DNA from 3 places in the Listeria farberi genome. Region 2 is predicted to be linked to each of the others. Evidence: riboswitches for the same ligand, from Rfam matches in the RefSeq annotation. Region 2 holds a riboswitch; each other region holds the start of a gene.

Region 1 (3,279 bases), 810 kb from region 2:
ATTTACCTCTTAAAGAATGGCAGCCTAGTCCCCAAGAAGAAATTTATTTAGTTGTTGATATGTTTATTGGAACAAATGATGTTAAAAAAGGCGGAAATTATTTTTATGTTTTAGTTGTAACTCCCGGAGCAATAAATAAATTGCAGCATGTTCCAAAAGAAAAACGAAAATTAATAGTAATGGAACATTATAGCTATGATTTACTTTTAAAAAAGATAGAAATCATTTTAGAAAAGTGTTCAAAAGAGAATTGGGATGATTCATGTCAAGCACTGCAAAACTATTTCTACTGGGAATTTGAAAATTATAAAAGCTAAAAAATGGACAAACTTAGCTTGTTAATTTAGTATAACCACCAAACCACTATGCCAATAGTCCAAACCATCGCAAGTGGCACTAAAATTCGGAATTTCGGCTTTTGCGTTTTATGGTGAAACAACTGCATTGACATCCAACTACCGAATGCCCCACCAAGAAAAGCGGTGAAAAGCAGTACAGATTCAGGTATCCGGTAAGCGTGTTTAATTGCCTTCCTTTTATCAACAGCGAATAATAGAAAAGAAATAAGCGTTATCGCGATTAAATATATCGTTAAAATCATCCAGAAATCCCCCTTTATTGCTAAATCTAACTTTATTTATTAGAATAAAAGCATACCACAAAAGAAAGCAGGGATAAAATGGTAAAAGAAATTATTCAAACTTCATCAGCCCCAAAAGCACTTGGACCATATTCACAAGCTGTAAAAGTGAATGGACTTATTTTCACATCAGGTCAACTTGGTATTAACCCAACAACCGGAGAATTAGCAGAAGGCGCAACAAAACAAGCCGAGCAAGCTTTTAAAAATTTAGCAGCTGTACTAAAAGAAGCTGGTTCTGGACTAGATAAAATCATTAAAGCAACTGTTTTTTTCAAAGACCTAAATAATTTTACAGCTGTGAATGAAGTATACGCTACTTTCTTTTCCAGCGATTTCCCAGCTAGAAGTGCTTTCCAAGTAGCGAAATTACCGCTTGATGCTGACATTGAAATCGAAGTTATCGCAGAAGCATAAATATTCAGAAATAAATTTGACAATTACGAGAAGTAAACGATATAATAAGAACCAATTACATAGTAACTTATCAAGAAAGGTGGAGGGTTCTGGCCCAGTGAAGCCTTGGCAACCGGACTTTTCACGGTGCCAAATCCAGCAGTATCACTGACAGATAAGGCACGCGAAACAGGTAAATCACTCTTTCCCTTAAAAGCTGTCTTTTTGGGGAAAGTTTTTTTGTACATAAAAATAACTAGAATTGAGGCGAAGAAAATGAATCAAGTGGCACCATTTTACGCAGATCATGTTGGAAGTATTTTACGGACAAAGGCAATTAAAGAGGCACGCGAGAAATTCCAAAGCGGCGAAATTACAACTCAAGAATTACGTGATATTGAAAACGCAGAAATTAAGTATATTGTTGAAAAACAAAAAGAAGTGGGTTTAAAAGCAATTACTGATGGCGAATTCCGCCGCGCTTGGTGGCATTTTGATTTCTTAGAGAATTTGGATGGAGTAGAAGGGTACAATGCAGCGGGAGGTATTCAATTTAGCAAAGTCCAAACAAAATCGCATTCGGTGAAAATCACTGGTCCAATTGATTTCACGACACATCCATTTATAGAAGATTTTATTTTCCTAAAAGAGGTAGTTGGTGAAAATCATGTAGCAAAACAAACGATTCCAAGTCCGGCGATGCTTCATTATCGTGGGGACATGGAGTATCAGCCATATATAGACGATGCTGATAAATTTGTAGCTGACTTAGCGGTGGCTTATCAAAAAGCGATTCAAGCCTTTTATGATGCCGGTTGTCGTTATTTACAATTAGATGATACGTCGTGGAGCTATTTATGCTCTGATGAACAGCGCGAAGTCGTACGTGAGCGAGGTTTCGACCCCGATACGCTGCAAGAAACGTATAAAACGCTCATCAATGAATCTATTAAATATAAACCAGCAGATATGGTTATTACGATGCACATTTGTCGCGGGAATTTTCGCTCTACATGGATAGCAGAAGGCGGTTATGGGCCAGTGGCAGAAACGTTATTTGGTAAACTAAATATCGATGGTTTCTTTTTAGAATATGATAATGAACGTTCTGGAGATTTTTCACCACTAAAATATGTAGCGCGCCCGGATTTGAAAATTGTTCTTGGCTTAATCACCTCTAAAACGGGGGATTTAGAAGACGAAACGGCAATCAAAGAACGAATTAGAGAGGCGAGTGAGGTTGTGCCGCTAAACCAATTACGCCTCAGCCCACAGTGCGGATTCGCCTCTACAGAAGAAGGTAATATTTTAAGCGAAGAAGCACAATGGAACAAATTACGTTACGTCGTCAAAATCGCAGAAGACGTTTGGGGAAAATAACGAATAAGAAGAACTGGCCTAAGCTAGTTCTTTTTTCGTCTTTACAAAAACAGCAAGTAGGAATAGAATAGATGTTCTAGAAGGAGGGGAAGCCCTTTGGATGACAAATTAAAAACCAAATTAACCTTATTACCTGAATCACCAGGTTGCTATATTTATAGAGACGAAAATAACGAAATACTTTATATCGGCAAATCTAAATGTTTAAAAAACCGTGTAAAGTCTTATTTTCATAGTAAACAAATCGGTAAAACGGCAAGGCTTGTAAGGCAAATTCGTGACTTAGAACTTATTATCACTACTTCCGAAAAAGAGGCGCTACTTCTCGAAATGATTTTAATTCAAAAATATCAACCGCCTTTCAATATCCAGTTAAAAGAAGGAACGAGTTATCCCTATATTAAAATCACGAATGAGAAAAACCCGCATATCGAAGTTGTTTTTGAAGTGAAACAAGATGGCGCACACTACTTCGGTCCATATCCAGGCCGTTTTTCAGCAAGGCAAACAGTAGAGCTTATTGAAAAATTATTCCCACTTTGTAGGTGTGATGGGAGACCAGGGCGTCCCTGTTTGTACTATCATTTAGGACTTTGCTTAGGGCCTTGCCAAGCGGAAATTGACCCTGCTGTATATAAAAAACAAATTCAAAAAATCAGTCGTTTTCTTGAAGGCGATGTTAAGGGCGTGAAGGGGAAACTCACTAAAGACATGGAAGCAGCCACCGAAAAATTAGAATTCGAAAGAGCTGCCGAATTACGAGATAAAATTCATGCAATTAATGAAACGATCGAAAAACAACATATTATTTTCCCTGGACTAAAAAATCGTGATATTATCGGCTGCTATGAACAAGATAATTA
Region 2 (3,279 bases):
CTTTGCACTGTTTAGGAAAGAAAAAACCGAACATTCCTAACAAGAAATGTTCGGTTAAGCTTATTTTACGATTAATTTTTTCAATGCCTCTGCTTTATCCGTTCTTTCCCAAGGTAAATCAAGATCGCTACGGCCAAAATGACCAAATGCAGCTGTTTGACGATAAATTGGGCGACGCAGGTCTAGCATATGGATTATCCCGGCTGGTCGTAAGTCAAATAGCTCATTAACGCCATCAATTAATTCTTGTTCCGAATAGTTACTGGTCCCATATGTGTCAATCGAAATCGAAACTGGACGCGCAACTCCGATAGCATAAGCAACTTGTACTTCTACTTTTTTAGCAAGTCCAGCAGCAACGATATTTTTAGCTACATATCTTGCAGCATAAGCACCAGATCGGTCTACTTTGGTAGGATCTTTACCAGAGAACGCTCCCCCGCCGTGACGTGCATAACCACCATATGTATCCACGATGATTTTACGGCCAGTTAAGCCAGCATCGCCAAGTGGTCCACCAATAACAAAGCGCCCGGTTGGATTAATAAAGTATTTTGTATTTTCATCTAAGAAAGAGGCATCAATTACTTCTGGGAATAGATGCGTGTGTAAGTCTTTCGCGATTTGTTCTTGTGTAATGTCCGGATGATGTTGCGTGGAAACAACAATTGTATCAATGCGGACAGGTTGATTAAATTCATCGTATTCTACGGTTACTTGTGTTTTCGCATCTGGTCGTAAATAATCTAATTTATTCGTTTTACGTAATTCTGTTAACTTACGTGCCAAGCCATGTGCCAAAAAGATTGGTAATGGCATTAACTCTTCTGTTTCATCTGTAGCAAAACCAAACATCAAACCTTGGTCTCCTGCTCCAATTGCTTCAATAGCAGCATCAATTTCGCTGCCACTTCTTGATTCTAGTGCCTCGTCCACACCTTGCGCAATATCTGGTGATTGTTCGTCAATAGCCGTTAAAACAGCACATGTCTCTGCATCAAAACCATATTTTGCTCGAGTATAGCCGATTTCTTTAATAGTATCACGAACGATTTTAGGAATATCTACATAAACAGAAGTAGTAATCTCTCCTGCTACTAATACTAAACCAGTTGTCACGGTGGTTTCACAAGCTACACGTGCGTCCGGATCTTTTGAAATAATTGCATCTAAAATTGCATCAGATATTTGATCTGCAATTTTATCTGGATGTCCATCAGAAACCGATTCCGATGTAAATAGATGACGGTTCTTAGCCAATTTTTTTCCTCCTCTAGTTCTCTCCAAATACGTCTCATATAAAAAGCCTTTCTCTATTTTGCACGAAACGCGCACGAATAGAGAAAGGCTATAATTATACCTTTGCTCTCATCGTTCAGGAGATATTACTCCTGCAACAGATTAGCACCTTTCACTTATATGTGTAGGTTGCTGGGCTTCAAAGGGTCAGTCCCTCTACCGCTCTGGATAAGAGATAAATTTTAATTCTAAGATAGAATACCATAAAATGGGGCTATATGCAATAAAAATTCGGTTTTGTCTTCATTTGCATTTCTAAAAAAGGCATTCCTTTATTTTTTGCTTATCATTATTTCTATCCTGTGGTATGATAGATGGATAAAAAAGATGTTTTACTTAACTAAAGGAGATTGTATCTATGAGTTTAATTACGTTATCCTTGATTATTTTTCTAGGGTTTTTAGCCGTTGTATGTTTATTTGATTTTGTTTTTCGTTGGTATTGGTTTAAATATTTTTTAGCAACTATGGGATTAATTGCAAGTGGTGTGGTATTTTTCATCAGTTTTTATGGTGGCGGAATGTCACAAACAGAAATTGCTATTGCTATTTTTATTGGTTCATTTGGTGAATATATCGTATCGCTTATCATCAGCCTAATTCGGTTTATTTCCAGAAAATCAAAAAAACCTAAACAAAAGAAAAAAGTCAAAACAGCTTAAAAAACTAGCTATATGAAAAAATGCTCATCTTTCATGTAGCTAGTTTTTTAGGTTTATTTTTAAATTTGAACCAAGTCGAAAGCTTTACGAATAACCGCTGCCGAATTTTCAAAATTAATCTGTTCTTCTTTAGTCAATGGGGGTTCGATAATATCAAGAACTCCTTCTGCACCAATAAGCGCTGGTTGTCCGATATATGTATGTGTTTGTTCTGAAAAAACAGCTAATGGAAATACTTGTTTAGCATTTGTTAGGAGAGCATCAACAATTCCCGCTGTGGCAGTAGCAATTCCAAAACTCGTCCAACCTTTACCAGTTAAAATATTCCAGCCACCACCGCGTACTGCATCTTTTAAAGCAGGTAAATCAAGCGGCCTTTTCGTTTTATAATCAGTGATATTGACGCCACCAATTTTCACAGTCGACCAAGCAACGAATTGTGATTCACCGTGCTCGCCAAGAACGTAACCTTCGATACTTTTTGGATTAATATGTAAAGCTTCTCCAACCACTCTTCTCATTCTAGCAGTATCAAGCGATGTCCCTGTTCCAAATACACGAGACCGATCAAAACCAGATATTTTCTGAATAAGCATAGTAATAACATCACACGGATTAGTAATATTTACAAAAATTCCTTTAAAACCTGTCGCTAAAATTTTCGGCACAATCTCTGTTACCGACCGACTTGTTTCAACGAGTTCTTCCATACGATCTTCTCGTAGTAAAGTTTCGGGCCCGACAGCCATCACAATAATGTCTGCATCTGAAAGAGCTTCCCAGTTATTCGCTGTAATGGTTGTATAGGAATGAGTCATGGATGCCATATCGCGTAACTCAAGCGCTTCACTCTCTGCTTTTGCTTCTATTTTATCTATTATAACGATTTCATCACAAATCCCTTGTGTAACAAGAGAAAAAGCCACGTCGCTTCCAACATGACCAGCACCAATTATACCAACTTTACGTTTCAAAAAATCCCCTCCAAACTTAGTTACTTGAATTTAAAGCGATTAATTCATATTTAATGATGGTTTTATTATTTTCCCATACAAGTTTACGCGGAATTGCTTCTCCAAGTGTTTCGCCTTCTTTTGTTTTACGAACAGCAATAGGAACATCAATGGGATAAATGCGATAACCTAGTTTTTCCAGTTCAAAAAAATTATCAGAAATTCTTTTTTCATTTCCCTTTGTTACGATCATTGTGTTTACCTCAAGTGGCATACCCAATTTTCTCACCTCCAGTTTCTTTTATCATAGCAGAGTTTACCCTAATTTGACTAGTTTTTATCGTCTAAGATCTGCTCCGCTTGCTT
Region 3 (3,279 bases), 1.1 Mb from region 2:
AAAAATAGTAATACTACAAATAGTAATACTAAGAATAGTAATGTCACACAAAAAATCATACCAAAAACTGGCGATGCGAATCCAAATCCATTCACACTTTTTGGTTTTATCTTAATTAGTAGTTCAGTAATTATTTTACGAAAAAAATAGCACAAAAAAGTGAAACCAGTTTAAAACTGGTTTCACTTTTTATTAATAATTTTTTCCCATAAAGAAAAATGTTGCGATTGCGCCTATACCTTGAACGATGAAGAAAATCGCTACAATAAGTACGATACCAATTGCGGAAACAACTGGATTGAATAGAGCAATGAAGCCAACAATGATACCAATAATACCAATAGTTAATATCCAGCCCCAGCCTTGTACGTTGTTTTGTTTAGCTGTAAATGCGCCTATTGTACGCATAATACCAGCAAACAACACCCACATACCAAATAGCAATACAAGCGTTAAAGTTCCATCAAATTCATTAAATAATAGCAAGAAACCTAATAAGATTGATAAAATTCCGTCAGCTAGCACCCAACCAGAAACATTTTGCGACTTTCTATCTGAAAAATAAGAGATAGTGTGGAAAATACCTGAAATCAGTAGTAAGAATCCGATCATCAATGTTGAGGTTAATAATGAAATACCTGGATGGAATAAAAACCAAATCCCAAGTACAATCATTGCAATCCCTGCTAATAAAACAAGAATTCGTGTAAATGTCTTCATTTTTTTATTTCAACTCCCCTTTATTTGTTCTAATACAACCTCACTTTTAATGAAATATAATTAGTCTTAACTATAATAGCCTAAAAAAACGATTTTAAAACCTTTTTAACGTTAAATATTAACCTAAAAATAGCTTTGTCACAAAAACTCCATACAAAAGCACTATTTTGGGACTTTTAAATACTTAGTTGACAATTTGTTTCATCCAGCGTAATATATAACTTAATTTAATAGTATTTTCTTATCACGAAAGGTGGAGGGACTGGCCCTTTGAAGCCTTAGCAACCGGAATTTATTTTCACGGTGCTAATTCCAGCAGTATATTCTGAAAGATAAGTCGGAAATCCAAGTTTAGGAAACTCTATCCTCTCTGGCGGCTTATATACTGCTAGGGAGGTTTTTTGATAGAAATTACTGATAAATACATATTAAAGAGGAGTGGATTTTATGAGTAATGAGTATAAATTCGAAACAATTCAAGTACACGGCGGGCACACACCAGACGGAGATACACATTCTAGAGCCGTGCCAATCTATCAAACGACATCATATACATTTGATAGTCCGGAACATGCCGCAGCCTTATTTGGTTTACAGGAAACTGGAAATATTTATACACGAATTATGAATCCTACTACAGCTGTATTAGAAGAACGATTAACTTTACTTGAAGGTGGCATTGGTGCGGTTGCAACGGCTTCTGGCATGGCTGCTATTACTTACTCTATTTTAAATATTGCTGGTTCCGGAGATCATATCGTTGCAGCTGCAACACTTTATGGTGGAACACACACTCTTTTCTCGCATACATTTAAAACGTTTGGAATTGACGTTACTTTTGTCGACCCTAACGAACCTGAAAATTTTGAAAAAGCAATTAAAGATAATACGAAAGCTGTCTTTGTTGAAACAATTGGCAATCCTGATATAAATATTGTCGATATCGAAAAAGTAGCAGAAATTGCACATGCATCCGATATTCCACTCATCGTTGATAACACATTCGCGACCGCTTATTTAAATCGCCCGTTTGATTTCGGCGCAGATATTGTCGTTTACTCAGCAACGAAATTTATCGGCGGTCACGGGGTTGCAATTGGTGGCGCGGTCATTGATTCCGGTAAATTTAATTGGACAAATGGTAAGTTTCCAAAGCTAGTTGTACCCGACGACAGTTATAACGGCTTGTCTTATACAAATGATGTTGGCGCAGCGGCTTACATTACTAAACTACGCGTCTCACTCCTTCGTGATACTGGTGCAGCGCTTTCTCCTTTTAATGCATTTCTACTCATTTTAGGGCTAGAAACGCTATCTTTACGTCTTAAACAACATGTAAAAAATGCCAAACAAGTGGCTAATTTCTTAAATGACCACCCTAAAGTAGCTTGGGTGAATTATCCAGGTTTAACAGACAATCAATACCATGAGTTAGCCCAAAAGTATTTACCAAAAGGCCCTGGTTCCATTTTCACATTTGGTGTTAAAGGTGGTTACGCGGCTGGGAAAAAGGTTATCGAATCTGTAGAATTGTTCTCGCATCTAGCCAATGTTGGTGACGCAAAATCGCTTATTATTCATCCAGCATCCACAACTCATCAACAACTAAGTGAAGAACAACAATTAACAGCTGGTGTGAAACCTGAGTCCATTCGTCTTTCTATTGGAATCGAGAATACGGATGATATTATTCAAGACTTAACGAAAGCGCTAGAGCAAATTTAGGAGGAAGTGAAGAGAATTGACCTTACAACAAAAAGAACTATTTCAAAAAAGTCCTCTTCTACTTGAAAACGGAGAAACGTTAAGCCCTGTTTTAGTTGGCTACGAAACATACGGGACCCTTTCTGAATCACGCGATAATTGTATTTTGTTAGAACATGCGCTCACTGGGACAGCTCACGCGGCGAAGCATTTTGAAGATGATGCTCCTGGTTGGTGGGATGATTATATTGGACCAGGGAAAACAATTGATACAGACAAATATTTTCTGGTATGTACGAATGTATTTGGTGGCTGTAGTGGAACGACTGGCCCCTCCTCTATTAATCCAAAAACAGGTGAGCCATTCCGGTTACAATTTCCCGGGTTTTCTATTAAAGACATTATTAAAGTGCAGCGTGAACTTTTGGAACAACTTGGAGTTACGCGGGTTATTTCGGTGATTGGTGGATCAATGGGTGGAATGCAAGCCACAGAATGGGCGATTGATTATGCGGATATAACAGATAGCATTATTAACATCGCTTCCCCACTCGCTGCCGGACCTGATGCGATTGGCTATAACTTAATTATGCGGATGGCGATTCTGAATGATCCCGATTTTAATGGCGGCAACTATATTGGTCAACCTGAGGGCGGACTTGCGACTGCGAGAATGGTTGGAATGATGACTTACCGGACGAGCGAACTTTTCTCTAAACAGTTTGAACGTTTCACTGTCGCCGAGTCTTCTCCTGCTGCTTTCTCAAAAGAGCACTTTCAAATTGAATCGTATTTACAATATCAAGGGGATACTTTTGTCGAGCGGTTTGACGCAAATAGTTATCTATATTTAAC

Evidence for each region. A riboswitch is a leader RNA that binds a small molecule or an ion and turns the genes downstream of it on or off. The one in region 2 is predicted to bind S-adenosylmethionine.
Region 1: it holds a riboswitch for S-adenosylmethionine, as region 2 does, so the genes downstream of both, HCB38_RS03145 (5-methyltetrahydropteroyltriglutamate--homocysteine S-methyltransferase) here and metK (methionine adenosyltransferase) in region 2, are expected to answer to the same signal.
Region 3: it holds a riboswitch for S-adenosylmethionine, as region 2 does, so the genes downstream of both, HCB38_RS01955 (O-acetylhomoserine aminocarboxypropyltransferase/cysteine synthase family protein) here and metK (methionine adenosyltransferase) in region 2, are expected to answer to the same signal.

The regions. Positions count from the first base shown of each region.
Region 1 covers NZ_JAARZL010000001.1:652,664-655,942, forward strand. The annotation lists gene HCB38_RS03130 (Imm8 family immunity protein) at 1-317, shown strand, start outside; gene HCB38_RS03135 (DUF1294 domain-containing protein) at 344-601, opposite strand; gene HCB38_RS03140 (RidA family protein) at 680-1,057, shown strand; SAM riboswitch class I at 1,122-1,218, shown strand; gene HCB38_RS03145 (5-methyltetrahydropteroyltriglutamate--homocysteine S-methyltransferase) at 1,313-2,416, shown strand; gene uvrC (excinuclease ABC subunit UvrC) at 2,513-3,279, shown strand, end outside.
Region 2 covers NZ_JAARZL010000001.1:1,460,748-1,464,026, forward strand. The annotation lists gene metK (methionine adenosyltransferase) at 61-1,260, opposite strand; SAM riboswitch class I at 1,366-1,474, opposite strand; gene HCB38_RS07220 (hypothetical protein) at 1,658-1,960, shown strand; gene HCB38_RS07225 (L-lactate dehydrogenase) at 2,020-2,934, opposite strand; gene HCB38_RS07230 (DUF2584 domain-containing protein) at 2,951-3,193, opposite strand; gene ytkD (RNA deprotection pyrophosphohydrolase) at 3,244-3,279, opposite strand, start outside.
Region 3 covers NZ_JAARZL010000001.1:401,749-405,027, reverse strand. The annotation lists gene HCB38_RS01965 (LPXTG cell wall anchor domain-containing protein) at 1-150, shown strand, start outside; gene HCB38_RS01960 (HdeD family acid-resistance protein) at 193-720, opposite strand; SAM riboswitch class I at 959-1,059, shown strand; gene HCB38_RS01955 (O-acetylhomoserine aminocarboxypropyltransferase/cysteine synthase family protein) at 1,168-2,445, shown strand; gene metX (homoserine O-acetyltransferase MetX) at 2,462-3,279, shown strand, end outside.